2 regions of the Undibacterium sp. TC9W genome follow, and region 2 is predicted to be linked to the other one. Evidence: predicted binding sites of a transcription regulator. Region 2 holds the regulator's gene; the other holds the start of a gene.
The links. The regulator sigma-54, encoded in region 2, starts transcription at its own class of promoters, with help from an activator protein. The targets are predictions, from matches to a motif close to TGGCANGNAANCTGCTTT.

Region 1: ACO0LN_RS14560 (urease subunit gamma) is a predicted target of sigma-54. The motif match lies at 6,267-6,284, and genes of this name have one in related genera.

The regions. Positions count from the first base shown of each region.
Region 1 covers NZ_JBMPPJ010000009.1:9,997-25,092, reverse strand. The annotation lists gene ACO0LN_RS14600 (NAD(P)/FAD-dependent oxidoreductase) at 1-69, opposite strand, end outside; gene ACO0LN_RS14595 (dihydrodipicolinate synthase family protein) at 111-1,007, opposite strand; gene ACO0LN_RS14590 (HupE/UreJ family protein) at 1,319-1,921, opposite strand; gene ureG (urease accessory protein UreG) at 1,965-2,606, opposite strand; gene ACO0LN_RS14580 (urease accessory protein UreF) at 2,630-3,310, opposite strand; gene ureE (urease accessory protein UreE) at 3,313-3,831, opposite strand; gene ureC (urease subunit alpha) at 3,835-5,532, opposite strand; gene ACO0LN_RS14565 (urease subunit beta) at 5,529-5,834, opposite strand; gene ACO0LN_RS14560 (urease subunit gamma) at 5,844-6,146, opposite strand; gene ACO0LN_RS14555 (RNA polymerase sigma factor) at 6,436-7,038, shown strand; gene ACO0LN_RS14550 (hypothetical protein) at 7,035-7,541, shown strand; gene ACO0LN_RS14545 (hypothetical protein) at 7,586-8,785, shown strand; gene ACO0LN_RS14540 (hypothetical protein) at 8,892-9,260, shown strand; gene ACO0LN_RS14535 (threonine ammonia-lyase) at 9,599-10,672, shown strand; gene ACO0LN_RS14530 (VTT domain-containing protein) at 10,861-11,805, shown strand; gene ACO0LN_RS14525 (LysR family transcriptional regulator) at 11,811-12,707, opposite strand; gene ACO0LN_RS14520 (NAD(P)H-binding protein) at 12,805-13,869, shown strand; gene ACO0LN_RS14515 (urease accessory protein UreD) at 13,813-14,691, opposite strand; gene urtE (urea ABC transporter ATP-binding subunit UrtE) at 14,720-15,096, opposite strand, start outside.
Region 2 covers NZ_JBMPPJ010000013.1:50,505-65,600, forward strand. The annotation lists gene ACO0LN_RS18485 (ABC transporter permease subunit) at 1-594, shown strand, start outside; gene ACO0LN_RS18490 (ABC transporter ATP-binding protein) at 605-1,333, shown strand; gene ACO0LN_RS18495 (alpha/beta hydrolase family protein) at 1,690-2,412, shown strand; gene ACO0LN_RS18500 (enoyl-CoA hydratase/isomerase family protein) at 2,968-4,062, opposite strand; gene hpf (ribosome hibernation-promoting factor, HPF/YfiA family) at 4,764-5,111, opposite strand; gene ACO0LN_RS18510 (RNA polymerase factor sigma-54) at 5,219-6,709, opposite strand; gene lptB (LPS export ABC transporter ATP-binding protein) at 6,721-7,476, opposite strand; gene ACO0LN_RS18520 (LptA/OstA family protein) at 7,478-8,041, opposite strand; gene lptC (LPS export ABC transporter periplasmic protein LptC) at 8,062-8,706, opposite strand; gene ACO0LN_RS18530 (KdsC family phosphatase) at 8,703-9,236, opposite strand; gene ACO0LN_RS18535 (KpsF/GutQ family sugar-phosphate isomerase) at 9,236-10,276, opposite strand; gene ACO0LN_RS18540 (monovalent cation:proton antiporter-2 (CPA2) family protein) at 10,390-12,372, shown strand; gene ACO0LN_RS18545 (adenine phosphoribosyltransferase) at 12,405-12,947, shown strand; gene ACO0LN_RS18550 (GNAT family N-acetyltransferase) at 12,974-13,426, shown strand; S-adenosyl-L-homocysteine riboswitch at 13,556-13,630, shown strand; gene ahcY (adenosylhomocysteinase) at 13,656-15,086, shown strand.

The DNA of each region.
Region 1 (15,096 bases), on a different contig from region 2:
TTCCTGCATTTTCAAGGCGCAGGTGGTGCCGACTATGCCGGCACCAATGACACACACTGTTGTCTTCATAGGCATGATTCCTGCGCCATCACATTCACTAAAACAAACGATCAGTTAAACGTTGGCAAAACCGGACGATTGGCGAGGGAAGCACTGACCACTTGCTCTACACGGGTACGTAAAGCACCTTCCAGCGGCAGACGCGGCGCGCGCACGCGATCATTGGAATCGATCGCCAATGCTTCTACCAGTTTGATGTTCTGCACCAGATAAGTTGAGACATCCAGGTCCAACAAAGGACGGAACCAGCGGTAGATATCCAGGGCTTCGTTATAACGGCCAGCCTTGATGAGGCGGTAAATAGCCACAGTCTCATGCGGGAAAGCCACCACCAGACCAGCTACCCAGCCTGTTGCACCTGCAGTCAAGGCTTCAAAAGCCAGGTTATCTACGCCAGTGAACAAGTCATAACGGCTACCCAGGCGATTAATGATTTCTGTAGTGCGACGAATATCATCAGAAGATTCTTTTACTGCGACAAAACGTGCATCGTCAGCCAATTCTTCCAGCATGTCTGTCGTCACATCAACACGATAAGCCAGACGGTTGGAATAAATCATGACAGGCAAATCACCGGCAGCGGCGATGCTGCGCAGGGTTGCTACAGTCTCACGATGATTGGTGTGATAGATGGTGCTGGGCACAACCATCAAGCCATCAGCGCCAGCTTTGGCGGCTTTTTCAGCCAAAGCACAGGCGTCCCGTGTTGCTGCCTCGGCGACGGTCAGGATGGCTGGCTTGTTGCCTGTCACTTCTTTCGTCAATTTCAGCACATCGATACGTTCGGCATGGGATAACAAAGGGCCTTCACCCAGAGAACCGCAAGCGATCAGGCCATCGCAACCGGCATCCATCAAATAACGGAAGCAACGCTCCATTTCCTTGAAGTCCAGCGTATCGTCCTGGTTGAATTTTGTCGTAACTGCGGGAATGACGCCTTGCCACATGATATTTGCCTTGTCTCCGGATAAAACCGGTCAATTTTTGAAAATCAATCAAAGAACCTGATGCTGACAAATCGCGAAGAAATCGATCACAGTAAATATAAGCCTTTTGCAAACTTATTTCACGCGCTGTCAGATTGAACATGACAAAGTGTAAGCCTGCAAAGAGGCCCAGTCTTGATGTTTGTATGCATTTTGAAAGACGAAATCGGCACAGTCGATTATTACTATGCGACAAGGGTAAGCAAGGAGAAATAGACTCCCCTTGCCTGGCAGATGAAAATTAATTAACTAATAATGCGTATCGACGCGAATCAAGCAAGGGAAGAAAGGAAAAAAGCACCTGCCAAAGTGATCATCACTCCTGCGTAGCGTGTCAATGCGCTGGCCAGCAATTTTTGAGCAGCATTGCTGGCAAACCAGCCAGCAGCATGAATCAGTGCTGTCGCCAGCACGAAACCGGCACCATACAATACTGCGGATTCATTTAATGGTATTTCCTGCCCATGTGCATAGCCATGCGCCATGGCAAAAATGGACACCAGTGCCACTCCTGAACTAACTGGCAATTTGACCGCAAAACTGATCAACAAACCAAGGATAAGCACTGAGGCGGCGATACCATGCTCCACGCCTGGCAAGCCTATTCCGGGAACGGCCAGTGTCCCGCCAACAACCATCATCAAGGGAAAAATGGCCGGTATAAGCCAGGCACGCGCATGTTTTTGTTGCGCCGCCCAGATACCTATTGCCAACATGGCCAGCAAATGGTCAAGCCCGGTGAATGGATGGAGAAAACCATCCTGTATGGCATTCATGGAATGCAGCACACTGTCATGCGCCAATGCTGGTAATGAAATCATGACACTGCCCAGTGCCGCGAGCGCGCACAGGCCGCGCGATTTATTAAGTTTCATATTGATCTCCGGATTCTAGATTGAAAATTAGTTTTTGACTTCATTATTTGACCTCATCCAGCATGCCTTGCTGGCGAATGAAACTGACTACTGCTTCCAGCCCGTCACCAGTACGCAGATTAGTAAATACAAAGGGGCGTTCGCCACGCATACGCTTGGCGTCTTGCGCCATAATGTCGAGATTGGCCCCCACATGCGGAGCCAAGTCGGTTTTATTGATGATCAGCAGATCAGAGCGTGTAATGCCAGGCCCACCTTTGCGCGGGATTTTCTCGCCACCGGCCACATCAATGACGTAGATGGTCAGGTCAGACAATTCCGGGCTAAAGGTCGCCGCCAGATTATCACCGCCAGATTCCACCAGGATCAAATCAAGATCAGGAAAGTCTGCGCTCATGCGAGCTATCGCTTCCAGGTTGATGGAGGCATCTTCGCGTATGGCTGTGTGCGGACAGCCACCGGTTTCCACTCCCATCAAGCGTTCTGCGGGCAAGGCATCGGCACGCAAAAGGATTTCCATGTCTTCCTTGGTGTAGATGTCGTTGGTGATGACGGCCATTTCATAATGATCACGCATGCTTTTGCACAGCATTTCACAGAGTGCCGTTTTACCGGAGCCGACCGGGCCGCCTATGCCTACGCGTAAGGGATTTGGTTCTGGCGAGCTTAAATTTTGGGTGTTCATCTTTTCGTTTCCTGTTTTAATTTTTATGATCTGTACAGACGGCTGTACTGCACCTCATGCTGCATGGACAGCAAAGACAAGCCTGGTGCCCAGTTCGATAACTGGTCATCTTCCAGTTCTTGCGCCAGCCTCGCTGCTTTTTCCAGTTCGGGGCGTAACGACAGCAGTAAGCGTTGTCCTGAAACCTGGCCCAAGGGGATGGACTTCACTCCCACCAGCACCTGGTTTTCTGCCCATGAAAACAACATGCCAAGCAATACCGATTCTGGCGGCACCTGCAATGCAACTGCTGCGGCTGCCATGGCCGTGGGCAAAGGTAATTCATGCTGTGCCAGCAATATCGCCAGTAGCTCAGCATCTGCAATCTTCAAGTCATTCACCAGCTTGCCCAGCGAATAACCCATCTGTATGCTCTCTGCCCGAAATTCTGCCGTGTCTCTGGCGGCAATGAACAAGCTGGTCCAGTGCGATACGGCAGCCAAGTCCCTGCTCTCGAAAGCCTGCAACAAGCGCCACAGTACTGGAGCTTCAAAACGCGCCACCACTTCGTGCAGGCAATTGATGATCCATTCCCTGGCTGTCGCTTCGTTGCGCACCAGGCCCTTTTCTATCGCCGCTTCCATCCCTTGCGAATAGCTATAGGCACCAATAGGCAAGGACGGGCTGGCAAGTTGCAGGAGATGGAGTAAAGCTGCAGACTGCATGCTCAAGCCTTGCTGTCAGAAGGACGATGTATGCGTTGCCGCAAAGGTATCGGTGCCAGCGGATTATGCGGATGGCCGTCATCGCCTGCATGATGATGTCCGCCGCCATAAGCGCCGGATTCCGGCTCAAAACTGGCCTGCTCTTCAGTGACGACTGCGCCCAGCCCTTGCAGCATTTCCTTCAGCACAGGGTCTTTGCGTATACGTAAAAAACCGTCGCCCACCTGCGCCTGGGTATGCCGGTTACCCAGATGAAAGGCGCAGCGCAATAAATTGAAGGCAGTATCACATTCCACCTTGTACGTAGGTTCAGCAGCAGCAATGACTTCAATCACGCGGCCATCATTACCCAACATCAGGTCACCATGGCGCATGACTGTACCGCGCACGGTGAACACGGCCACATCTTCACCGCTGGCAAGGGTGGCACGCAAACGGCTTTTTTCACGCAACTCATACGGCAACACCAGTTGCCCGGCGATGCTGTCGGCAGTGTCTATCTTTGTTTGTAATGTCAGCATTGTTTAAAATAAGAAATAACGTTGGGCCATGGGCAGGATTTTTGCCGGTTCACATACCAGCAGTTCACCATTGGCACGGACTTCATAGGTTTCGGAATCGACTTCCATTTTTGGCGTCAGGCTATTGTGTATCATGTCCTTTTTGCGAATCTGACGGGTGTTCTTGACAGCGATCAGGGTTTTGTTCAGCTTCAGTTGCTCTGCCAGCCCAGCATCCAGCCCCGCCTGCGAAACAAAGGTGAACGATTTTTTCAGCCCACCACCAAAAGCACCAAACATCATGCGGTAATGCACAGGCTGTGGCGTAGGTATCGATGCATTCGGATCCCCCATCTGGGCTGCGGCGATCATGCCACCCTTGATGATCATGGATGGTTTAACGCCGAAAAATGCAGGCTTCCACAAGACGATGTCAGCAATTTTGCCCACTTCCAGCGAACCAACTGCATGCGCAATGCCATGGGTTAGCGCGGGGTTGATCGTGTATTTGGCGATATAGCGTTTGATGCGGAAGTTATCATGACGCGCATTGTCTTCCGCCAGCGAGCCACGCTGTTGTTTCATTTTATCTGCCGTTTGCCAGGTACGCATGATGACTTCACCAACACGACCCATGGCCTGGGAATCGGAAGACATCATGGAGATGGCGCCGATATCATGCAGGATATCTTCCGCCGCTATGGTTTCGCGCCGTATGCGTGATTCGGCAAAGGCGATGTCTTCGGCAATAGCCGGGTCCAGGTGATGACAGACCATAAGCATGTCGAGATGCTCGTCCAGGGTATTGACGGTATAGGGCCGGGTAGGATTGGTGGATGATGGCAGTACATTCGCCTCGCCAACTGCCGCAATAATATCCGGCGCATGGCCACCGCCCGCACCTTCGGTATGGAAGGTATGGATAGTCCTGTCCTTGAATGCTGCCAGGGTGTGCTCCAGGAAGCCACCTTCATTCAGCGTATCGCTATGAATAGCCACCTGCACATCCATAGCATCTGCCACGGTCAGGCAATTATCAATGGCTTGCGGTGTTGTACCCCAATCTTCATGCAGTTTCAGGCCTATGGCACCGGCCCTTACCTGCTCTTCCAGCGGTAAAGGCAAGCTGACATTGCCCTTGCCCATAAAACCCAGGTTCATGGGAAACGCATCTGCCGCCATCAGCATGGAATGCAAATGCCACGGTCCAGGCGTACAGGTGGTTGCTGCCGTGCCAGTGGCAGGGCCAGTACCGCCACCCAGCATGGTGGTGACGCCACTCATCAATGCTTCTTCAATCTGCTGCGGGCAAATGAAGTGGATATGCGAATCGATGCCACCAGCGGTTACGATCTTGCCTTCACCGGCAATGATCTCGGTCGCGCCACCAATGGCCATGTCCACGCCAGACTGTATATCGGGATTGCCCGCTTTGCCTATGCAGGCAATCAAGCCATTTTTTATGCCTATGTCTGCCTTGACGATACCCCAGTGATCAATAATGACTGCATTGGTGATGACGGTATCCATGACTTCAGCATGAGGTCTTTGCGACTGGCCCATGCCATCACGTATCACCTTGCCACCACCAAATTTCACTTCTTCACCATAAATGGCAAAGTCTTTCTCGATTTCTATGAATAGATTGGTATCTGCCAGTCGGATGCGGTCACCCGTAGTTGGCCCAAACATTTCAGCATAGGCATGACGTGAAATTTTCATAGCGCCCCCATGACTTTACCGCTAAAGCCATAGACTTTCCGGTCACCCGCCAGGGCCACCAGTTCTATGCTGCGTTGCTGCCCCGGCTCAAAACGGATAGCGGTGCCAGCAGCAATGTTGAGCCGCATACCATACGCCTGTTGGCGGTCAAATTGCAAGGACGGATTAGTTTCATAAAAATGAAAATGTGAGCCCACCTGTATCGGCCTGTCACCGCTATTGGCTACAGTAATGCTTACCACTGCACGACCGACGTTCAGTTCTATGTCCCCATCCTCTATCAGGGTTTCGCCTGGTATCATTATCTTCTCCTAAGGAATGGGGTGATGGACGGTAACCAGCTTGCTGCCATCCGGGAAAGTCGCTTCGACCTGGATATCAGGAATCATTTCCGGCACGCCTTCCATGACGTCGGCACGGCTGAGTATTTGCGTTCCCTCAGACATCAGTTCTGCCACCGTGCGGCCATCACGTGCGCCCTCCATAATGGCGGCAGTGATCAGGGCAACTGCTTCCGGGTAATTCAGCTTCAGGCCGCGTGCCTTTCGTCTTTCTGCCAGCAAGGCGGCGGTAAATATCAGCAACTTATCTTTTTCTCTGGGTGTCAGATCCATATCTTCTTTCGCTTATTGTCTGTGCTATCACCAAACTTATTATTTATCGTCATTTGCAAAATAACAAGCAAGTCCAATAAGGCGACAGGCCAGTCCTCTAAAAACATTATAAAAAGCAACACAGCAAGTTTCGAACCAAGGCTAAATAGGCTGGATTGAAAAAATGCGCACCAAACAAAGGCGCGCACTCACCAAGTTAGTGCATTTCACATAAATGCAGATAGCGCGAAAATAATTGGAACTTTCAAAGCCTCTCAAAGTAATACCTGAAAACAACTTACAAATAAACGTGGATAACCAAGAGACAGATTCCAGCTTGCTGACACAAATGCGCGACGGTGATATTGCTGCATTTCAACGCCTGTACCAGCGCCATCAGGGGCCTATCTATCGCTACGCCCTGATGCGATGTGGCCAAAGTGCACTGGCAGCGGACGTGGTGCAGGATGTTTTCATGAGTTTGCTGAGCAAGTCTTACCGTTATGACGCAGGCCTGGGCAGTTTGCAGAATTTTCTGTTTGGCGTAGCAAGGAATTTATTGCTGAAACAGGACAAAACAGAACGCCGCCACCAGCCATTACCAGGTTATAGCGAAGAAGATGGAGAAGAAGTCTTGATAAGTGAAACGACAGAACTGGCGGATGTCATCTTCCATCAGCAAATGACTGAACATGTACGGCAGGCAGTCGCGGTATTGCGCCCTCATTATCGTGACGTGATTATTTTGTATGAATTGCAGGAACTATCATACGCAGAGATAGCCGTGATTTGCGATATAGACATAGGGACAGTGCGTTCACGCCTGTCAAGGGCGCGGGCCGCGATATTGCAATACAGCGAAAGGCTGGGCTGGCGACCCGACGCAATGGCAAATACCGGAACACAAAGATGAAAGACCTTATGAATACCCCACAGGATGCCAGCAATGCAAATGCCGTGCTGGACCAGCAGTTCAGCCTTTTGCACAAAGATTTGCAGGGGCTGAATACGCCAACGGCGATTGAGCAGACTTTATTACAAGCTTTCGCCAAGCAACAGGCCAAAGATAAAAAAAAGGCACGCAGCAGACGCTTGCGCCCGTGGCTGGCAGGTTTGCTGACTTTGTGTGGCAGCCTTGGCCTGCTCATGATGACGGTCATTTTTCCGGCATCTCAGCATTCATTGACGCCTGACAGCGTGGCAATGGCGGGGACAGAATTGCCCCCCTTTGTTGCCTTGGTACCGCTGGAGCGCCTGAATAATGAAACACCCAGCATGCTGGAAGCAGAAGTCCCAGCTGCCTGGCTCAGCAGCCTGGGCGTGCAAGTCTCACCAGAAATAGCCGGTGACCTGGTACAGGCGCAAATTCTGGTCGCTGCCGATGGCGAACCATTGGCCATGCGGCTACTGAAGTAAGCAAGAAAAAACATCAAAAAATAACTCCGAGAAAAGGACGCATCATGAAAACCAAACTGCCACTCTTCATATTGTTAAGCTCTGCCTGGGCAATGGCACATGCCAATACCGACATTGACACTGCAAACCTTGGCGAAGAAAAACCTTTGCGTCGCCACGTGGAAATCATACAAGTGCCTGCAGTACCACCGCTGCCGCCCATGCCGCCTATGCCACCTATGCCACCTATGCTGGCACTGGCAGATATACCCGACTCAAAAAATATCAACAAAATCGTATCAGACGCCATGAGCCAGGCATTTGTCAGCATGCAAGGCATGCATAGTATCCGGCCAATTAAAAATGCGCCTTACAGCGCAGAAATCATCACAGAGAAAACCCAGACCCTGGCCGATGGCAACCAGATCAGCAACAAAACCAGCAGCTTGAACTACAGAGATGCTGCGGGCCGCACTCGTCAGGAAATGCGCGACAGCAAGGGTAATGCCCAGCACATCGTCATCGTTGACCCAGTTGAGAATGTCCGCTACATCCTCATGCCGGAAAAAAAGACTGCGACCAAAATGTATATGGGCAAAGACCTGGATGAAAAAATGGCCAGCGCCAGAGAAAAAGTCGATGCAGCCAAAGAGAAACTGGAGAAGCTGAAACAGGAAGGCAAGACCGTCAGCGTCGAGACCACACGTAACGGCGACGAAGTCATCGTCAAAAGAATAGAACGCAAAACCAGTGGCGATCAAGCAGAAGGTGGTAAAGACGTGCGCGAAGAAGTCCAGGTCAGAGTCATCCGTGCAGGCAACGCCAGCGACATGCCAGCCCTGCATACCAGCCTGAGTACTACATCAGGCAACTTCACCAGTCTCATGTCCCTGGGGCCTATGTCCACCGCCTTCGTGGATAATCGCTGGACATCAAAAGGCAATACCAAAGACCTGGGCAGCCGCGAGATTGACGGTGTGAAGGCAGATGGCAAAATGCGGTCCTATCAAATCCCGGCAGGTGAGATCGGCAACAAGAACCCAATTACCGTAAGCTCAGAAAGCTGGTATGCACCGGAGCTGCAAATGACCGTCTATGCTAAGCAGACAGACCCACGTACAGGCGAATGGAGTTACCGGCTCAATAATCTGAAACGCTCAGAACCTGCGGCAACATTATTTGCGGTACCCGAGGGTTATACTGTGAAAGAAATACCTGCGGCACCAAAAATCGTCGTTGAGAGGCGTGAGGAAAAGAAACCTTGAATTGAATAATTGGTTTTCCATGTGATCTGACGATGACCGTAGTTATATCTTGGCATCGTCAAATCACATTTGCTTATGGCAAATAAAATCAACATACAGAAAAAATATGGGAATAGAGTTAATTATCGAAAGACGTGGCAGATTGACAGCACCGATCTCCATCGAAGAATGGTTGCAGTTCGTTGCAACACAAGCAGACCTTAGATTCCGAACTGAGGCGCACATCGCAGTCAATCCAGTAGACGCATCAAAAGTAAATGTTTTTGCTGGCGGTGGAGAAGTTGAAATTCTGGTCAAGGACAGATGGCTTCCTTTTTTTCGACACAATAGGGGAAAGTTACGTACAAAGTATCAAGAAAGTTTCGAAGATCCATTGAATGAAATTCGCATTAAAATCATTTTCGTCGCCAAGGCCATGAACTCAGTTATCAGAACTGACGCTGATGATGAAATTTTAAATTGGGAGTCTCTATGAATCGTCTTCTTGCAAATCTTCGCAGGATGCATTTGTAAAAATACCCTCTTGCCATCCCCAGCAAGATCGGTTACAGTTTTCCCATGCAAGCAATTACCCGTCCTCTGCTGAACACGAACTCATGCGCCATTGATGCCGCATCTGTTGTCGTTTGCACGCTTGCGTTGTCTGCCCCCTCCATCTGCGACATTTCCATTATTCGAATTATCCGGGGTCGTTAAGCTACGGCATATGCCGGTGCCTGGCGGCCCTTCAGCTCATCCTGTTCTGATGGATCGGGCATAGTCACGCTCGCGCCCTCTCTGATTTTTTCTGCTGATTCTTATCCTGGAGTTTATATGTCTCATGTCGCTACAGACAGGCCTTCGCACGCCCCTTCATCTTTGCTATCCACCTTATTGAGTGCAGGTTTCCCCTATCCTTCTCTGGCAGATATCCGCAAGACTGCGGCCAAATTATCGCAACAGGTTTTGCATACTCCAGTCTGGCACTGGCAAACCGGGTCTGCCCTGGATAAGCTGGAGCCTGATACTGAAATCTGGCTGAAGCTGGAGTTGTTCCAAAAAACCGGCACCTTCAAATTGCGTGGTGCCTTGAATTGTATTTCTGCGCTTGATGAAGCGGCCCGACAACGTGGCGTGGTCGCCGTCAGCGCAGGCAATCATGCGATGGCGGTTGCCTATGCAGCCAAGCTGGCGGGCGTGTCTTGCAAAGTGGTGTTGCCACGTCATGCCAGCCCTACACGCATCAAGGCCTGCCGACAGGATGGCGCGGAAGTGATACTGGAAGCAGACATGCATAAGGCATTCGCACTGGGGAAGCGCATCGTTGAAGAAGAACAGCGCAGCATGATCCATCCTTATGACGGCCCATTGACCGCTCTAGGTACAGCAACCGTAGGTTTGGAGTTGATGCAGCAAGTGGTGCAACTGGATGCAGTGATCGTGCCTATCGGTGGTGGTGGTCTGTGTGGCGGCATTGCTTCTGCCGTCAAACAACTGGCACCACATTGTGCCGTGTATGGCGTTGAGCCTTATGGCGCAGATGCCATGTACCGCAGCTTCCAGTCTGGTCAGCCAGAGAAGTTAAAGGAGGTCGATAGCATAGCCGACAGCCTGTGCGCGCCCTACGCGATGGATTACAGTTTCAGGGTATGTCAGCGTTTTGTGGATGAGGTGGTCAGGGTCAGTGATGATGAAATCTGTACTGCGATGTCGGATTTATATCATGATGTCAAGCTCGTGGCCGAACCTGCTGCAGCGGTTGCCACGGCAGGCTTGTTTGGCCCCTTGCGCCAAAGACTTGCTGGCAAACGGGTAGCTGTGATCGTTTGTGGCTCCAATGTCGATCCTGCCAGATATGCTGAATTACTTGCAAGGGCAGTATCGTCAGCGCATGGGCTGGCCGCCTGATCTGAAAATCTGGACTACAGTTGGAAAGTAACTGCTCAGTTTGCAACAGGCATCACACGCATGATATGCAAAGCACTGCAATGCCCTACAATAGGGGTTCAATCGGGCATAAACATAGACGGATTTTACTTTTGCCGTTCCATGCCTGTTCACTGCATGATTACTCATGATTACTAACGGAATTGCATATGCAACAAGGCTGGCTGGCAGATTTTTTTCGTCAAAACGATAGTTTGATGGTGTTTGTCAACGTCTTGCTGCAGCAACTGGGCTTGCCTGTGCCAGCAGTGCCGACCATGATGTTCAATGCCAGCCAGGCCACACAGTCCGGGCAATTGCTGGTTTTGTTGATGGCAGCGGTAGGTGCTTCGCTGATTGCAGACCTGATCTGGTACCAGGCAGGCAAGAAGTTTGGCTATAGCGTACTGAAGTTTTTATGCAAGATGTCGATCAACCCCGGGTCTTGCGTAAACCAGACGGAAGCACGCTTTCATCGCTGGGGGGTGTGGTCGCTGGTGGTGGGCAAATTCATCCCTGGCTTTTCTACCGTGGCACCGCCGGTAGCTGGTGCTTTGGGTATGCCGCGAACATCATTCATGCTGGCTTCTGCCGCAGGTGCAGCTTTATGGGCGGGACTGGCCCTGTTGGCGGGCTTTGCCTTGCAGGCGCAAATTGAAGCAGGCCTGGTATTTTTGTCAGCGCAGGGCATACGTATTGCTGTTATTTTCGTTGCCCTGGTATTGAGCTGGCTGGCCTGGAAATTCTGGCAAAAGAAACGCTTTGAAAAGCTCGCGTCCATTCCCCATTTCAGTGCAACTGAGATGTCAGACACACTGAGGACCAGCGTCCTGCCCCATATTATCGACTTGCGCAGCCCGGCACTGATTGCAGAAACAGGTACCATACCCCATGCCATGGTCAGCGAGGTGAAGCAAGTTGGCAATGCGGCCCAACATTGGCCGCAGCATGAAATGATCATCACGATATGCGCCTGCCCTGGCGATGCAGGTGCCGTGCATGCCGCTCACACCCTCAGGCAATTGGGGTTTAAAGATGTCCGGCCTTTTGCGGGCGGTTTTGATGCTTGGCAGGAATTATCCACCGTACACCCACACTTGTTGATCAAAACTTGAGCACTTCACACCTGTTGTAGCAAGGCTTGTAGTTCTTTAACCAGATGATCAAAGGTAGTCCGGTATCGCTGGCTGGACCGCAAATCTTCATGCATGACTACCCAGACAGGCAAATCGATTTGGAGTTCATCAGCCAATACACGCTGCAGATAGGAATGCTGCTGAGCGAGCCCGACCTGACAAATTCCTATTCCATAGCCTTTACGTATGGCAGCAAACTGCACCAGATCACTATCTGCACGTAAGGCAAAGTCAGCACCTTGCAACTGCGGGTAACGTTTTTGCAGAGCACGGATATAGGGAAATTCGCGGTCAAAACCGATCACGCTATGCTGTTTCAACGCCGACATGTCGGATGGTACGCCGTGGCGTGACAGATAATCGACATGGGCGAAGAATCCCAGCGTTACATTGCCCGTGCGGCGCGCGATTAATGCATCTTGCAAAGGCTCAGTCATGCGAATGGCAATGTCCGCATCGCGTTTAAGCAAATCCTGGGTATGGTTGGATATCTGTAGTTCTATACTCAAATCTGGATAGTCTTGCCGTAAACCTGCCAGCATGCCCGGCAATATCTCTACTCCCATGACTTCTGATGCAGTAACACGTACGGTACCTCTTACCTCATTCGCTTCTGCCGACACGCTGCGCAGCAAGGCGCTTTCGGTCGCCCGCAAGCTTTCTGCATAAGGTTTCATTGCCAACGCAGCAATTGTGGGTGACAGGCCCGACTGATTGCGCACAAACAAACTCGTACCCAAGGCCTGTTCCAGTGCCTCGATATGCCGCCCTACTGTAGGCTGCGTCAAACCCAGCGCACGGGCAGCGCCTGATAACGAACCTTCTTCCAGCACTGCCAGCGCAGTGCGGTAGTAGTCCCAGTGAATATTTTTGTCATCCATACAGAAATGTATATCACCTATGCAGTTTTAGAGAATTGTATATAGCCTGGCAAAGATACACAATGGCTACATCAACCAAACATTAAGGAGCAACAAAATGAATCAGCAAACATTCAGCAATAAAGTAAATGCACAAATCCATAAGCAAGCCCTGGTATTGGGCGCAACTGGCGGCGTAGGTGGTGAAGTGGCACGCTTGCTGATGCAACGCGGCTGGCAGGTCACTACCATGCATCGCAATCCTGATCAGGTGAAAGATAAAACAGCAGCCCATATCTGGATGAAAGGTGATGTCATGGTGCAAGACGATGTGGTGCAAGCTGCTGCCGGAAAATCTGTCATCGTCCACGCAGTCAACCCACCTGGTTACCGCGACTGGGAAAAACTCGTGCTGCCCATGATAGACAACACGATCGCAGCAGCCCAGGCCAGTGGCGCACGCATCCTGCTGCCAGGTACTGTATATAATTTTGGTCCGGATGCCTTCCCGCTGATTGCAGAAAATGCGTCACAGTTCCCTATCACCAAGAAAGGCAAAATCCGGGTAGAGATGGAACACCGTCTGCGTCTGGCTGCCAGCAAAGGCGTCAAATCTCTCATCGTCAGGGCTGGTGATTTCTTTGGTCCCAAGGCAGCCAACAACTGGTTTTCACAAGGGCTGGTAACGCCAGGCCAGCCAGTGAGCGTAGTGCGCTACCCTGGCAGTGCTGGCGTTGGCCATCAATGGGCTTACTTACCGGATGTAGCAGAAACCATGGTGCGTCTGCTGGAACGTGAAAATGAACTGGGTAATTTTGCCCGCTTCCATATGGAAGGCCATTGGGATCATGATGGTAAGCAAATGGTTGCCGCAATTGGTCGCGTGACTGCACAGCCTGCATTGAAGGCTAGCTGGTTCCCATGGCCTGTGTTCACTCTGCTGTCACCTTTTAAGCAAACTTTGAAGGAAATGCTGGAAATGCGTTACCTGTGGCGCACTGAAGTCAAAATGTCGAACCAGGCTTTGGTAGACTTTTTGGGTGAAGAACCACGTACACCTCTGGATGTAGCTGTTCGTTCCAGCCTGGCAGGCCTGGGCTGCATCAAACGTAACGCAGGTTACGAATCAGGTGTTCCAGATGCGCGGAATTTTGGCATCACGCCCAATCACGACAGGGCGTAAATGCTGCCACACCAGCTGCATCCAAAACCGGGCAACTTCACTGGAGTTGCCCAGGTAGCGCGCGACAATGACAGACTTCATTTGCGTGACGCCACACAAGGCGTCCGCTTCACGCTCAGACAAAAAGGCCGATGTTTGTTCGCGCAAAGCATGCAATTGTTCACCGGACAGCAAGGCACCAGAAGCCAGCACCATCGCCGACACTGATTTACCATTCAAACCCAGGTGACTTTGCATGACAGGGCTGCCACCTTGCAAACTGCCCTGTTCATACCAGATCATTTTCTCTTCACGATAGATGCTGCAATGCTGTTTGATCCGGCCACTGTTATAGGTTTCGCCAGAGGCAGTGCGGCCAAAGCAAAAAATATCAGCCGCAATCAATCTAGCATCTGCGTCAAGGTGTATGGTCTGGTGCAAATCGACACAGGCATCGTCAAAAAAAATGGTTTCTTGCGGCAGCCATTCAAGCCTGGCACCTGCATCGAGTTTGAGATTGATATGTTGTGCTGATACATATCCATTACTGCGATACCATTTCGCCGCACCTGGTGTCGTCACCAGTGCATGCGTGTCAGCCGCCAGCTTCACATCTACATTTAACTGGTCGCCACCGACTACTCCACCTGGGGGATGAATGATGATGGCATGGCAAACATCATCCCCTTCAGGATACAAAGGCTTTTGTACACGAAGGGGGCCATTGTGTTTGCGTTCCGTCAGGCGCGTGACATCGCCATCCTTGCTAAAGCCCAGTTGCAGGCTGGCTTGCCAGTGTGATTTTGTAGCGATTGGGGGTAATGCCGGACTGCAGACATCCATATTCAGCTAGCGATAGGTAAAGACTGCACTATACCGCCAGATGCCGCTTGACGTCATCCCCATCCATCAATTCCTGGCCGCCATAGGCCACCACCTCACCACGCGACAGCACGACAAAATGATCTGCCAGTTCGCGGGCAAAATCGAAATACTGTTCGCACAGCAAGATACCTATGTCGCCACGTTCACGCAGTAAACGAATGACACGACCTATATCCTTGATGATGGAAGGCTGGATGCCTTCAGTAGGTTCATCCAGGATGATGAGCTTGGGTTCTGCCAGCAAGGCACGGGCAATGGCGAGTTGTTGCTGCTGGCCGCCAGATAAATCACCGCCACGCCTGTGCAGCATTTCTTTCAATACCGGGAAAAGCTGATATACCTCATCCTTGATTTTGCCAGCCT
Region 2 (15,096 bases):
GTCATCTCGGGCAGCACGCCATCTGCCATTGCTCTGGGTGGTGTGGCACGTACTTTCCAGAACGTGCAATTGTTTGGCGAAATGACGGCGACAGAAAACATCCTGGTTGGCTTGCATAGCACCTTCCGCAGTAATGTGGGCGATGCCATGTTGCATACGCCACGCTATCTGCGTGAAGAACGATTGGCAAGAGCACGTGCTGCCAGCATCCTGCAATTTGTTGGTCTGGCTGACCTGGCCAATGAAGAGGCGCGCAATCTGCCTTATGGCAAACAACGCCTGCTTGAAATCGGTCGCGCACTCGGCCTCAATCCACAACTGCTGTTGCTCGATGAACCTGCCGCTGGTTTGACAGCGCCCGACATCAAGGATCTGATCGCCATCATCCGCAAGATACGTGAACACGGTATTACCATCATCCTCATTGAGCATCATATGGATGTGGTCATGTCGATTTGCGATACCGTGACTGTGCTGGATTTTGGCCAGAAAATTGCAGAGGGCAAACCCGCAGCAGTGCAGGCCGACCCTAAAGTGATAGAAGCCTATCTCGGTGGCAGCGTAGCTGATGCCGCTGAAGTTACCCCAGCCTGAGGAGAATGCAATGTTAACTATTTCAAATCTGCATGCAGCCTATGGCAAGGTTGAAGTCTTGCATGGTATTTCCATGGAAGTGCCCAAGGGTAAAGTCGTCACACTGATAGGTTCCAACGGTGCCGGCAAGACCACCACCATGCGCGCCATATCGGGCATGTTGAAGCCTAAAGAAGGGACGGTGACACTGGCTGGTAAAGATGTCACCGGTCTCGATTCACACAAGATCGCCAGGGCAGGTCTCGCACATTCACCAGAAGGGCGGCGTGTGTTTGCCACCATGTCGGTGACAGACAATCTCTTGCTCGGTGCCTTCCCGCGTTTCACCCGCAGCCGCCCGCGTGGCGACATAGAAAGCGATCTGCAAAAAGCCATGGAATTGTTCCCGCGTTTAAAAGAACGCAAGAACCAACTGGCGGGTACTCTGTCTGGCGGTGAACAACAAATGCTGGCGATGGCGAGAGCGGTCATGCTCAATCCTGACGTGGTCTTGCTGGATGAGCCCTCCATGGGCCTGGCACCGATATTGGTCGATGAAGTCTTCCGCATCATCGTGCGCCTGAAAGAGCAGGGTACCACCATGCTGCTGGTGGAGCAGTTTGCAGCGGCTGCTTTAGCCGTGGCTGACTATGGCTATGTACTGGAAAACGGCAAGATTTCCGTGCATGGCCCTGCAGCCAGTTTGCAAAATGATCCGGCTGTCAAAGCGGCTTATCTGGGTGGTGGTGCGCAGCACTGATAGTAGTGCATACGCAAGTTTATGCACGTTCAGGGAATGGGGAGCTTGCTCCCCATTTGCATTTTTATCGCAATGCTGGCAGGGCTGTGATATTTTCTTGATTTTTCCTAGGTAAATCACGCATGCCCATGGACATCAATTCGTTTTCTTCGTGCTTCCGCCACATCATTCTGGCTTCCATCACACTCTTTTGTGCTTCCGTGATGGCTGCACCTGTACTGCAAGAACACAGCATAAAAATCGATGGCAAGCAAAGGCGCTATTATCATTTATCTGATCCGGCTGCGACTACATCTGGCCATCCTGTATTGCTGGTCAGCGGTTCTGGATGCGATGATTTTGCAGTTCGTTTGCCCATGTTTTTCGAACGCTATTCCGGAACGGTCAATGTCTATTACCTGGAAAAACCTGGCGTTGCCAAAAATGCCGATGGCAGCAAGTGCTCAGCAGAATTTCAGGCAGCAGATCAGCTTTATAAGCGATTGTCAGATCATTTGAAATTCTTGGCGCTGCAGCCTGAGCTTCAAAAAATGCCTGCACGGTCTATTGCAGTTTTAGGCTTTTCTGAAGGCGGAGCTGTCGCTCCTTATATTGCCAGGGACAGTCATAAAATAGGCTGGCTGGCGACCGCAGGAAGTGGTGGTTTGTCGCAGAGTGAAGAATTTCTGATCTTTGCAGACCGCGGTGTGGAACCTTATGCAAAACCGTTTTCGCGTGACTATTTTTTACACGTCTATGCAGACATCAAGAAAGACGGCAAGAGCCTCAAGAAAGAGTTTTTTGGACATACATACGCGTATTGGTCTGGGCATCTGTTTAATGATCCTCTGAGCGTGTATGCGAACCTGGGCATTCCCATGGTGGCAGCAATGGGTGAGAAGGATGAGAGTGTGCCGATAGAATCAGGGCGTGCATTGCGGGATTACTTTTTGAAGCATCCGGAAAAAGATTTTCAGTTCGTGGAATTTCCTGGGGCCAGTCATGGTTTGAGGACTGGGGACAGGAATGGGGCGCAAGAGTTTATTGCGGGGTTGGCGGGGTGGTTTAAGGGGGATAAGAAGGCGTTTGAGTTGAAGTGATACGCGCTTATCAGAAGCCACCAGCTTTGAAATTTACGGCACACATAATGACGTCATTCCTGCGTGGTTTTGGCAGGAATCTAGTGGCGTTTGTTGCCTACTGTTAGGTATATTAATTTCAAATTCGTAGTGCTTTACGTATCTGTTTTCAAATACGTGTACACGTTATTAACGATTGCAGGTCGGGGGTAGCCCGACAGCTACTCACTTTTCTTGTCTCGCCAAGAAAAGTAAGCCAAAGAAGGCGACCCAGGCGTAGTCGCCCCCTAAAGGGGGTTCCCGTTTGTGCAGTACAAAAAATGGGAAGGCCCGAAACTCGCTCCCCTTGCAGGGCGCACAATCGCTTGCAAGCGATTGCCGTTACGCAGGCGTGCAGCATGCTGCACGAAACCCCTGCTACACCTCAGACAGCGGCTCTTCTTAATCCATTTTCTGTACTGCACAAACGCCGTCTACACATGGGAACTGCGGAAAATCAAAAACAACGTCATCGCGACCTTCGTGCAAATTTCGTGAGCTACGATTGATCAAAGCTTTGATCGGTCATCCTTGCAATTACCCTTCTAAATACCGCAAAGGATGCGCATGAGCAGGCCAGGCTTCTGCAAAGAATCCTGTCACTTGTTCTGCTGTCACTTCAGCCAAAGTGGCAGGTGACCAGCGTGGTGTATTGTCTTTGTCCACTACCAGAGCACGCACACCTTCCAGCACTTCGCCATGCTTGAAGCAATGGCGTACCATGTTTCTTTCCATGCGCAGGCAGGCTGATACTGTCATGTCTTTACTGCGGCGTAGTTGTTCTAGCGTGACTGACATCAGCAATGGCGAACGTTTTTGCATGGTGGCCAGTGTTTGTTGAGCGAATTCGCTGTTGTCTTGCTGTAGTTTTTCACAGATGGCAATGACACTATTGCCCGCGAAGATGCCATTGATGGCGGCGTGTTGTGCAGCCAGTTTGCTGGTATCTGGTTTTGCCTGGTCTGCAAAAGTTGCCGCGAAATCGCGTATCGCCTGGCGCAGGTCCGTGGCCGTGCTTTCACTGATTAAGTTCATCACTGCAGGTATTTCTGCAGTAGGTATATAGACATCCGCCAAGCCTGCATAGATGGCATCAGCGGCGGTAATGATCTCGCCAGTCAGCCCTAGGTAAGTACCGATTTCGCCTTCAGTACGTGACAGGAAATAACCGCCACCTACATCCGGGAACAGACCGATATTCACTTCCGGCATGGCCATCTTGGTACGCTCAGTGACGATGCGCAAACGGCAATCTTCACCCGCCTGCGCGATACCCATGCCACCACCCATGACCACGCCATTCATCAGGGCGATATAAGGTTTTGGGTAGAAATGGATTAAATGATTTAAGGCATATTCTTCGGTGAAAAAATCTTCCAGCAGGGCAGAGTCACCTTTGGGTGTGGCCGTTCCGACGTCATAGAAGAAACGGATATCACCACCCGCGCAAAATGCCTTTTCACTGCTGCTGTGGATAAACACCGCACGCACATTCTGATCATCCTGCCAGGCCAGCAAGGTCGTCGTCATTGCTCTTACCATATCGAGAGACAGCGAGTTGAGTGCTTTGTGCCTGTCGAGAGTGATGTAGCCTATATTGTTCTTGACGGAGGTAAGTACAAATTCGCTCATAATGTTGACTATGCAGGGTAGGGGATGAAGCTGCTATTTTAACTTTGTCAGGCTTGGTAGTCACGGGGTGTATATGTTTATGAGGAAATAGCGTAAGGGCGGCATGTTCGTTGCTGTTAGGTTTGACTTTTTGGGTTGCTGTTGCTGTTGAGTTTGACGTTGCGGTTGCTTTTGACTTTTCGCAGTTCCCATGTGTAGCCGCCATTTGTGCAGTACAGAAAATGGAAAAAGAAGAGCCGCTGTTTGAGCCGCAGGCGAGTTTCGGATCTTCCCATTTTTTGTACTGCACAAATGGGCACCCCGTAGGGGCGGCTACGCCTGGGTCGCCTTTCTTTGAATACTTACTTTGGCGACGCAAAGAAAGTATTTCGGCTGCCGGGACGAGACCCGGCTTGTATCCACGGAGGGCAATCGCTTTAGTCAAAGCGCCACTTGTAACAAGCACCATGGCATACAGCGAACGTCACTGGATTCCAGCTAAAAGCACGCTGGAATGACGTTAATAAAAATGCCGTGAATCAACTAATTCGCAGCTTTTTGAGCGATGGACGTGACAAGTAGTAATAAAAGTAAACTATTTATTTGAAATTTAAAGCATCAAAAACCAGCCGTACAAAGAAACCATTCACCCAACAAAAAGGACGCCTTCTAGCGTCCTTGTTTTGGATGTCCGCAACCCTGTTCGGGCAAGGACTGGGGTCTTATGAAGCCGATGCCGGATCAGGTATGTGCTTGATGGCGTCGTGCTGATGGTCTTGCATTTTATCTTTATGCTTGATGACCTGGCGATCAAGTTTATCTACCAGTGCATCAATGGCTGCATACAGATCATGCGCCAGACTTTCAACGTGGATATCTTTACCGCTGATATGCAAATTAATGTCAGCTTTGTGTCGTTTATCCTTTTCCCGGAGCTTGTCCACCGTCAGGATGACGGCGATATCAATGACCTGGTCGAAATGCCGCCTGATACGTTCTAGTTTGGTATGTACATATTCACGAATTGCAGGAGTTACTTCGACGTGATGTCCACTGATGGTGAGATTCATACTGTGCTCCTATAGTGATGTTGCTTGCTATAACGATACGCTCTCAGCATTTATTTGCCTTGAGCTAAATCATATATAGCAATTCAAACCGTGATTACAAGGACTGCTTACAAAGATTTACGCAAACTGACTGGGGGGATTTTGAGGGCTTCACGGTATTTGGCAACTGTCCGTCGGGCAATTACCATGCCCTGTTCACCCAGCATGTCTGCAATTTTGCTATCAGAGAGTGGGCTTTTCTGGTCTTCTGCTCCTATCAACTGCTTGATGAGTGCACGTATCGCGGTGGAAGATGCTTCACCCCCTGTTTCCGTCGCGACATGGCTGCCGAAAAAGTACTTCAACTCAAACATGCCATGTGGGGTCAACATGTATTTTTGGGTTGTTACACGTGAGATAGTGCTCTCGTGTAATCCTAGTGTATCAGCAATTTCGCGCAAAACAAGGGGGCGCATTGCAACAGCACCGTGGGTGAAAAAATTGCGTTGCCTTTCGACTATGGCTTGTGCAACGCGCAATATAGTCTCAAAACGCTGCCGCATATTCTTGATAAGCCAGCGTGCTTCCTGCAATTGTGCGCCCATGCCAGCTTCACCACGGTTTTGCTTCATGATGTTGGCATACATGCTGCTGACTCGCAGCCTGGGCATGACATCCTGATTCAGCATGACTTGCCAGCCGTTGCCGGATTTTCTGACGATCACATCGGGTACAACATAGTCAGATTCATCCGCAGCAAAGGCCAGGCCGGGGCGCGGTTTGCACTGGCGGATGACAGTTTGTGCATCGCGCAAATCTTCGTCATCGCAATCGAAGATTTTCTTGAGTTTGGTGAAATCTCTTTGTGCAAATAAAGCCAGTTGTGTTTCAACAATTTGCAATGCCAGCCTGCGTATGACGAAAGCAACTTTTGGTAAACGCCTGATTTGCAAGGCCAGGCATTCAGACGGGCTGCGCGCACCGACACCTGCCGGGTCAAAGCTTTGCAGCATGTTCAGCGCAAATGCCAGCTCTTCTGGTTCTACGCACAGCTCCAGTGGCAAACTGGCATGTATTTCATCTAATGTTTCGGTCAGGTAACCGTTATTGTCGAGCGCATCGATCATCAACTCGACCAGAGCACGGTCACGCGGTTCGCGCAGGTTCAGGCGCATCTGTTCCAGCAAGTGCTCGCGCAAGGTGATATGAGCAGCACCCAGCTGCGGGCGGCCATCCTCATCATCGCCAGATTTGCTGCCATGCTGTACATCATCAAAGCCCCAGTCTTCTTCGCTGGAGGTGGTGCTGTCATTGCTGATGACGGTTTCTGCATCTGCGGCAGCCGGTTCTGCTGACCTGTCACTGTCTTCTCTTGCTGCCGGTGCTTCCATGCCGGCATCGGTAGAAGTACTGCTGGTATTGATGGCACCGTCGGCCAGCAGGCGTACGGCGTGATCGAGGGGATCATCGACACGTTCCAACATGGGGTTATCAGTCAGCAGCGTCTCCAGCTCCTGATGCAATTCCAAAGTGGATAACTGCAATAATCGTATTGATTGCTGCAATTGCGGCGTTAAGGCCAGATGTTGTGAGGTACGTAGTTGCAGGCTTTGTTTCATGATGATTCCCGTCACATCCGGAAGTGTTCTCCGAGATAAACGCGACGTACAGATTCATTTTGTATGATGTCGTCAGGCTTGCCGCTGGCAAGTACCGCGCCCTGGTTGATGATATAGGCGTGATCGCAGATGCCCAGGGTTTCGCGCACATTATGATCGGTGATCAGCACACCTATGCCGCGCTCCTTGAGGAAGCGCACGATGCGCTGGATTTCAATGACGGCGATAGGGTCAACACCGGCAAAGGGTTCATCCAGCAAGACAAAGCGTGGATTGGTCGCCAGTGCACGGGCAATTTCGACGCGGCGGCGTTCGCCACCTGACAGTGACAGCGCCTGGCTTTCACGTATTTTTTCTATCTGCAAATCTGCCAGCAGAGCATTGAGCCTTTGCTCAATTTTCTTGGCACCGAGATATTTCCCTTCGCTGTCTTTTTGCAATTCGAGGACGGCACGGATATTGTCTTCTACCGTCAGCTTGCGAAATACCGAAGCTTCCTGTGGCAGGTAAGACAAACCCAGTACGGCGCGCTCGTGAATAGGCAGTTGCGAAATATTCACATCATCAATCGTGATATCCCCGGCGTCGGAAGGTACCAGGCCAACGATCATGTAAAACGAAGTGGTCTTGCCTGCGCCATTCGGCCCCAGCAAACCCACGACCTCGCCGCTTTTCAAGAGCAAGGAAACATCGCGCACCACCTGGCGCGCACCGTAGCGCTTTTGCAAGCCCTTGACAAGCAAGGTGCTGCTTGACTGTGCTGTCATCTTATTTAGCCTGTTTTTCTGGTTTTGGTTGCAAGGTGATGGTGATATTGCCTGAGCCATCTACATGCTGGCCACTGGTCGAATTCGTGCCAACAAAAACATCATTCTTGCTGTCATATGACAGGTATTCACCTTCCTGTTCCTGGGTGACGCGCTTGCCTTCGAGGTAGCGTACCTTGGCCTTGGAAATGAATTTGACGATTTCTGTACTCTGGTTGTATTCAGCACGGTCAGCTTCGCCATCTACCCACAGATCAGGGCCACCATCGCGTTTCTGGCGGAAGGTGACTTTGCGGCCACTGCCACCTGTCAGAACAACAAACTGATCACCATTCGGGGCTTCGGTCACGACAGCACTCTCAGAAGTGACGGTCAGGGTGCCACGCACCAGGGACACACCCTTGGATAATCTGCTGACGCTGGCTTTGCCATCACTGATGCCGTAACCGGCTTTGATGATGGTCTCTTTATTACTGTCGGCTTTTTCTGCATTTGCAGAAACACAGGCCAGGCCCAGGCAGGCCAGGCTGATCAAGCGTGTGACGCTAAATGATGTTTTGATCATGTGCATATTCGCTTTCTTGCTTATTTATTCCCGGTTTTGGGAGCGGGTTCACGTTTCTTGAGTTGAATGTAAACCTTGCTCAGCAATTCCAGGCCTTGGGTTGAATTATTGGCAATCATGCCAGTTGCAGTTGAATGCAGTTTGCCAGTCGTAATTGAAACCGGTTTGTCGGTTTTAACGATGTCTTCGTCCGGCAAGAGCAAAAGATAATCAGACTCCACACGCACAAATTGTGAACTCAGGCCCTCAGGTCTCTCCATGCTGACATTGTCATGCAAGTGAACCTCATCATGCTCGCGCTTGGGTGTGGTCAGTGAAGATTTTTGCGATACAACTGCGAGTTCAGCACGCAGGTGCAGGGGAGGCCTGCCCTGATCAAAGCTGTTGATCTGCGGATGCTTGATTTCTATATTGTCAGTCCGCGGCAAATGCACCAGGCTGTCACCCGTGATATGGTAATTGGCCTTGCCATTGTTTGACAGCCGGATGAAATTGAATTTCTCGACATAGTAATCCGGTGCTGACCTGGCAGAAGTACGGCTTTGCTCATCATCGGCATGGCGACGTATGACTTCCATGACCCAGATGGTGCCCATGGTGATCACGCCCAGCAGGATTACGGCTAGCCAGATGCGGAAGCGGTCTATGGTCATTTGGGGTTTCATGTCAGATATGCTTGTAAAGCATGTTCATATTTACCTTGTGCACGCAGGATGAAGTCGCAGACTTCGCGTGCAGCACCCTGGCCGCCACTGCCCCTGGTGATGTACTGCACACGTTGTTGTACTTCAGCATGGGCATTTGGTACGCTGGCTGCAAAGCCAACCCTGGTCAGTATCGGTAAATCAATCACGTCATCACCGATAAAGCCGCAGTGTTCAGCAGGGATATCCAGCTTCGCCAGTAGTTCAAGAAATGCACTCTTCTTGTCATGGATACCCTGGCTGACATGGCTGATGCCAAGATCAGCCGCACGCTTGCTGACGATGGCCGATTGCCGCGCGCTGATGATGGCCGTGATAATGCCGGCCTGCTGCAAGAGCTTGATGCCTTGCCCATCCAGCACATTAAAGCATTTCATCATTTCGCCGTCTGGCCCAAAGTACAGACTGCCATCAGTCAGTATGCCATCGACATCAAAAATCATGAGCCGGACTTTGCTGGCTCTTTCTACAGAATCTACAGAATTATTCATCAGATCACCTTGGCCCTGGTCAGGTCATGGATATGCAAGGCACCCACCAGCTTGCCGCTGTCGTCAGCGACCAGCAACTGGTTGATGCGGTAAGTTTCCATGACTTCGACGGCTTCGACAGCCAATTGTTCCGGGCGTATGCGTCGCGGCGCGTGGTTCATGACATCGGCAATACGCAACTGGGTAAAGTCGCGCGTGCCATCCATCAGGCGGCGCAAGTCACCATCGGTGAAGATACCCAGCACATGTTGCTGCTCATCCACCACGGCGGTCATCGCCATACCTTTTTTGGTAATTTCCAGCAGCGCAGTTTTCAGGCTGGTTTCTGGCCCAACCTGCGGAATGTCTTCGTTGGTGCGCATGACGTCTCTGACGTGTGTCAGCAGACGGCGACCAAGCGAGCCACCGGGGTGCGAGCGGGCAAAGTCTTCTTCTCTAAAGCCACGCGCGTCCAGTACCGCCACCGCCAATGCATCGCCCAGCGCCAGCGTCACTGTGGTGCTGGCAGTCGGTGCCAGGTTCAGCGGGCAGGCTTCCTTATCCACATGCAGGTTCAGGTGGATATCAGCCAACTTGCCGAGGCTGGATTCGGGGTTGCCGGTCATGGCAATCAGCTTCACACCAAGGCGCTTGATGATGGGCAGGATGGACATCAGCTCAGACGCTTCGCCAGAATACGAGATCGCAATAAACACATCTTGCGAAGTGACCATGCCCAGATCGCCATGCGCAGCCTCAGCCGGATGGACAAAAAACGAGGGCGTACCTGTTGAGGCAAAGGTGGCCGAGATCTTGCGCGCAATATGGCCAGATTTACCTATGCCAGAAACCACAACCCTACCGTGGCATGCCAACAACATACTGACCGCTTGCGCAAAGCCGGCGGCATCGCCATTACCCAGGCGTTTTTGCAGGGCAAGCAGGGCGTCAGACTCGATTTGCAGGGTTTCACAAGCCAGTTTCAGGGCGCGTTGTGCTGCTACAGCCGCATCTGTCGTGGGTTGTTGTGTAAAAGTTAAAGGTGCATTCAGTTCATTCATGCCAGAAGTATAAACGAAATCCGCAAAGCAAAAACTTTGCCAGTTGTAACGTAATGAATTATGTTTGCCCAAAAGCAGGATGACAAGGCGATAAATCGGCAATAATAGGCGACATGACAGGTCTGGACACCACACTTTTATTGCTGGCTGCTGCCGTATTGGGCGTAGTCGCATTCCGTATGTTGCAACTGCCGCCCATGCTGGGTTATCTGGTGGTTGGCATCTTCGTAGGCCCGCACGGTTTTGGCATGGCAGAAGACAGTGCCGTGACCCATGAACTGGCCGAATTTGGCGTGGTCTTCCTGATGTTTTCGATAGGACTGGAGTTCTCGCTGTCCAAACTCATGGCCATGCGCAAGGCCGTATTTGGCCTGGGCATGGCACAGGTACTGGTCACGATACTGACCAGCATGGTATTTGGCTGGATAGCCAGCCGCTGGTTGCCTGGCATTTTCCAGATCAGTTGGGAAGCCTCATTCGCCCTTGGTGGCGCATTGGCCATGTCTTCCACCGCTATCGTCTCGAAAATGCTCACGGAGAGGCTGGAGCTCGAAAGCCTGCATGGCAGGCAGATCATCAGCGTGCTGTTGTTTCAGGATCTGGCCGTGGTACCGCTGCTGATCCTGGTTCCGGCGCTGGCATCCAAGTCACCGGACCTGGGCAAAACCCTGGCACTGGCGAGTGGCAAGGCGGCGGTGGTGCTGGTATTGCTGCTGGTGGTCGGGCAAAAACTCATGCGTGCCTGGTTCCACATCGTCGTCAAGCGGCGCTCGCAAGAGTTGTTCATGTTGAATCTCTTGTTCATTACGCTTGGCGCTGCCTGGCTAACCGAGAAAGCCGGCTTGTCGATGGCACTCGGTGCCTTTGTCGCCGGCATGCTGATCTCGGAGACTGAATACCGCCATCAGGTGGAAGAAGATATTAAACCCTTCCGCGATGTCTTGCTGGGGCTGTTCTTTATTACCGTGGGCATGTTGCTCAATGTGCGGCTGGTGTATGAACAATTCTGGCTGGTGCTGTTGCTGCTGACCGGGCCTGTGTTGTTAAAACTGGTATTGATCGCGGCGCTGGCAAGGGCATTTGGCAATTCCACCAGCGTTGCCTTGCGTACTGGTCTTGGTTTGGCGCAGGCGGGCGAATTTGGCTTCGTTTTGTTGAACCAGGCTGGTGGATTGCAACTGGTTGATCCCATGCTGGTGCAATTGATACTGGCGTCCATGGTGATTTCGATGCTGATCTCACCTTTTATCCTGGCCAAGTCGGATGCCATTGTCATGAAATTCTCTGCCAATGAATGGATGATGCAATCGCTGGCATTGACCCAGATTGCAGCCCGCACCATGACCAGCAAGAAGCATGTGATCATCGCCGGCTTTGGCCGTAGCGGGCAAAGCCTGGCGCGTATCCTCGCAGAAGAAAATATCGATTACCACGCCCTCGATCTTGACCCTGACCGCGTCAGGGAAGCCCAGACAGCCGGTGCCAATGTCTCCTATGGTGATGCGGCAAGACGTGAAAGCCTGCTTGCGGCCGGTGTCAACCGCGCCTCGGCATTGGTGGTGACCTATACCAGCACTGCATCCGCGCTCAAGGTTTTGCATTTCGTTAACGAAATGAACCCTAGCCTGCCTGTCATCGTGCGCAGCCATGATGATGTTGATCTCGATAAGCTCAGGGCTGCCGGTGCCACTGAGGTAGTGCCAGAACTCATGGAGGGCAGCCTGATGCTTGCTTCGCATGCGCTGGTGATGCTTGGTGTGCCTTTGCGGCGCGTGGTACACAGGGTGCAGGTCGCGCGTGAGGCGCGCTATGAATCGCTGCGTGGCTTCTTCCACGGTGCCAGTGATGCCGCTGACAGCCCTGAGAGCATGCAGATACGCCTGCATACTGTTGTCTTGACCGACAATGCCAAAGCGCTAGGTCAGAAGCTGGCAGAGATCAACCTGGCTGAGCTGGAAGTCGATATTCACACAGTCCGCCGTGGCAAGACCAGGCTGGAACAGCTCGATGACATCGTTTTACAGAATGGCGACGTGGTCGTTGTCAGGGGAACTTCCGAAGCAGTCGCTAGAGCAGAGCAGCGGCTGTTAAAATAGCGGGTTATTTTTAAATTTGAAGGACATGCTCGATGTTGAATCCGGCTGAATACATTAAACAACATATACGCACGGTGGAAAACTGGCCACAAGCAGGCGTGATGTTCCGCGACATTACCCCCTTGTTGCAAAATCCTAAAGTATTCCGTGTGCTGATAGATATGTTTGTGCACCGCTACATGGATGAAAAGCTTGACGTTGTAGCTGGCCTGGATGCACGCGGCTTCATCATCGGTTCTGTGGTGGCGTATGAGCTGAACCTGGGATTTGTGCCTATCCGCAAGAAAGGCAAGTTGCCTTTCCATACCGTATCTGAACAATACGAGCTTGAATACGGCAGTGCAACAGTAGAACTGCATTCTGACGCCTGTAAACAAGGCGACCGCGTAGTGTTGATCGATGATCTGATCGCTACTGGTGGCACCATGATGGCAGGCAAGAAATTGCTGGAACGCCTGGGTGCAACGGTAGTGGAAGGTGCTGTCATCGTTGACTTGCCTGAGCTTGGTGGCTCAAAGATCATCCAGGACAGCGGCCTGCCGTTGTTCACTGTCTGTAATTTTGATGGTCATTAACATATAAGTTACAAGTCTTGACCTACATGAGTTCGTTTCATATAGCCACCGTTGACCCAGCCTTGCCCGAGGCCGCTATTTTGCTGGATGAATTGTCTGCCAGCCTGGCAGCGATCACTGGTGACAGTGGCCGTTCTTCATTTGACATGCAGGATGTGCGCGTGCCCGGTGCCTTGTTTGTGCTGGCACGCGACGAAGATGGCAAGGCTGTGGGTTGCGGTGCTTTTCGTCCGATGGGCGAGGGGGCGGCTGAAGTCAAGCGCATGTACGCACAGGTAGCGGGTGTGGGTCTTGCCGTATTGGGACATCTTGAAGCTGCCGCCAAAGAATTTGGTTACCTGAGGCTATGTCTGGAAACCCGCCTCATCAACCAGCGTGCGGTCACTTTCTATGAAAAACATGGCTACGCACGGATTCCAAATTTTGGTAAATATGCCGGACGGACAGAGGCTGTTTGCTTTGAGAAAATACTCAAGTAATCATATAAAAGACTCACGATTGCTTAAATGCCAAACCCCTGCAAAGGGTGGTCATTTTTCTTTTTAGGACTTATTCGTTACAAATAGCAAGAAATCTGCACAAAGCCCAGAGCTGCGCTATACTTCAAATCTTCCAAGGAGCGTTGCGACGAAAACGTTAAGTTTTTGCCAGGCTTGGGATATCCATAACCGCGCTCACGTTACTTTTTTCACTAGAAAGGAGGGCGTGATGAACGCCGTCGTAGCAAATACATCCACTACCAATACTTCTCAAGATTTTTTCGTTGCTGACCTGAGTCTCGCTGATTGGGGCCGTAAAGAAATCCGCATTGCTGAAACAGAAATGCCGGGCCTGATGGCGATCCGTGAAGAGTTCGCCGCTAGCCAGCCTTTGAAGGGTGCCCGTATCACCGGTTCCCTCCACATGACTATCCAGACTGCCGTGTTGATTGAAACACTGCTGGCCCTGGGTGCAGAAGTGCGCTGGGCATCTTGCAATATTTACTCCACACAAGATCATGCTGCTGCAGCGATTGCTGCTGGCGGCACACCAGTGTTCGCTTTTAAAGGCGAAAACCTGGATGAGTACTGGGATTTCACCCACCGTATTTTCGAATGGAAAGACGGCGGCTATTCCAACATGATTCTTGATGATGGCGGCGACGCGACATTGTTGCTGCATCTGGGTACTCGTGCTGAAACAGATATTTCTGTCTTGGCCAACCCAGGTTCAGAAGAAGAAATCTGCCTGTTCAATGCGATCAAAAAACACCTGGCGATAGACGGTGCCTGGTACTCCAAACGCCTGCCAGAAATCAAGGGCGTGACAGAAGAAACAACCACAGGCGTACATCGCCTGTACCAGATGCACAAAGATGGCAAGCTGGCTTTCCCTGCCATCAACGTCAATGACTCCGTCACCAAGTCCAAGTTCGACAACCTGTATGGCTGCCGTGAATCTCTGGTCGATGGCATCAAGCGTGCAACTGACGTCATGATCGCGGGGAAAGTCGCCGTTATCGCCGGTTACGGTGATGTAGGCAAGGGCTCTGCGCAAGCCATGCGTGCCTTGTCTGCCCAGGTATGGGTAACTGAAATCGATCCTATCTGCGCATTGCAGGCAGCGATGGAAGGCTACCGCGTCGTGACCATGGAATATGCTGCTGAACATGGCGACATTTTCGTGACAACGACAGGTAACTACCACGTCATCAGCCATGCGCACATGCTGAAGATGAAAGACCAGGCCATCGTTTGCAACATCGGTCACTTCGATAATGAAATCGACGTCGCCGCATTGAAGCAATACACCTGGGAAAACATCAAGCCACAAGTAGATCACGTGATTTTCCCTGACGGCAAACGCATCATCTTGCTGGCAGAAGGCCGCCTGGTAAACCTGGGTTGCGGTACAGGTCACCCATCCTATGTCATGAGTTCTTCTTTCGCTAACCAGACCATTGCGCAAATCGAATTGTTTGCCAATACAGCGAAATATCCAGTCGGCGTTTACACCTTGCCTAAACATCTGGATGAAAAAGTCGCGCGTCTGCAATTGAAAAAACTCAATGCACAACTGAGCGTGCTGACAGAAGAGCAGGCTGCCTATATCGGCGTGAATCAAAACGGCCCTTACAAGCCAGATCACTACCGTTATTAATCCACGATAG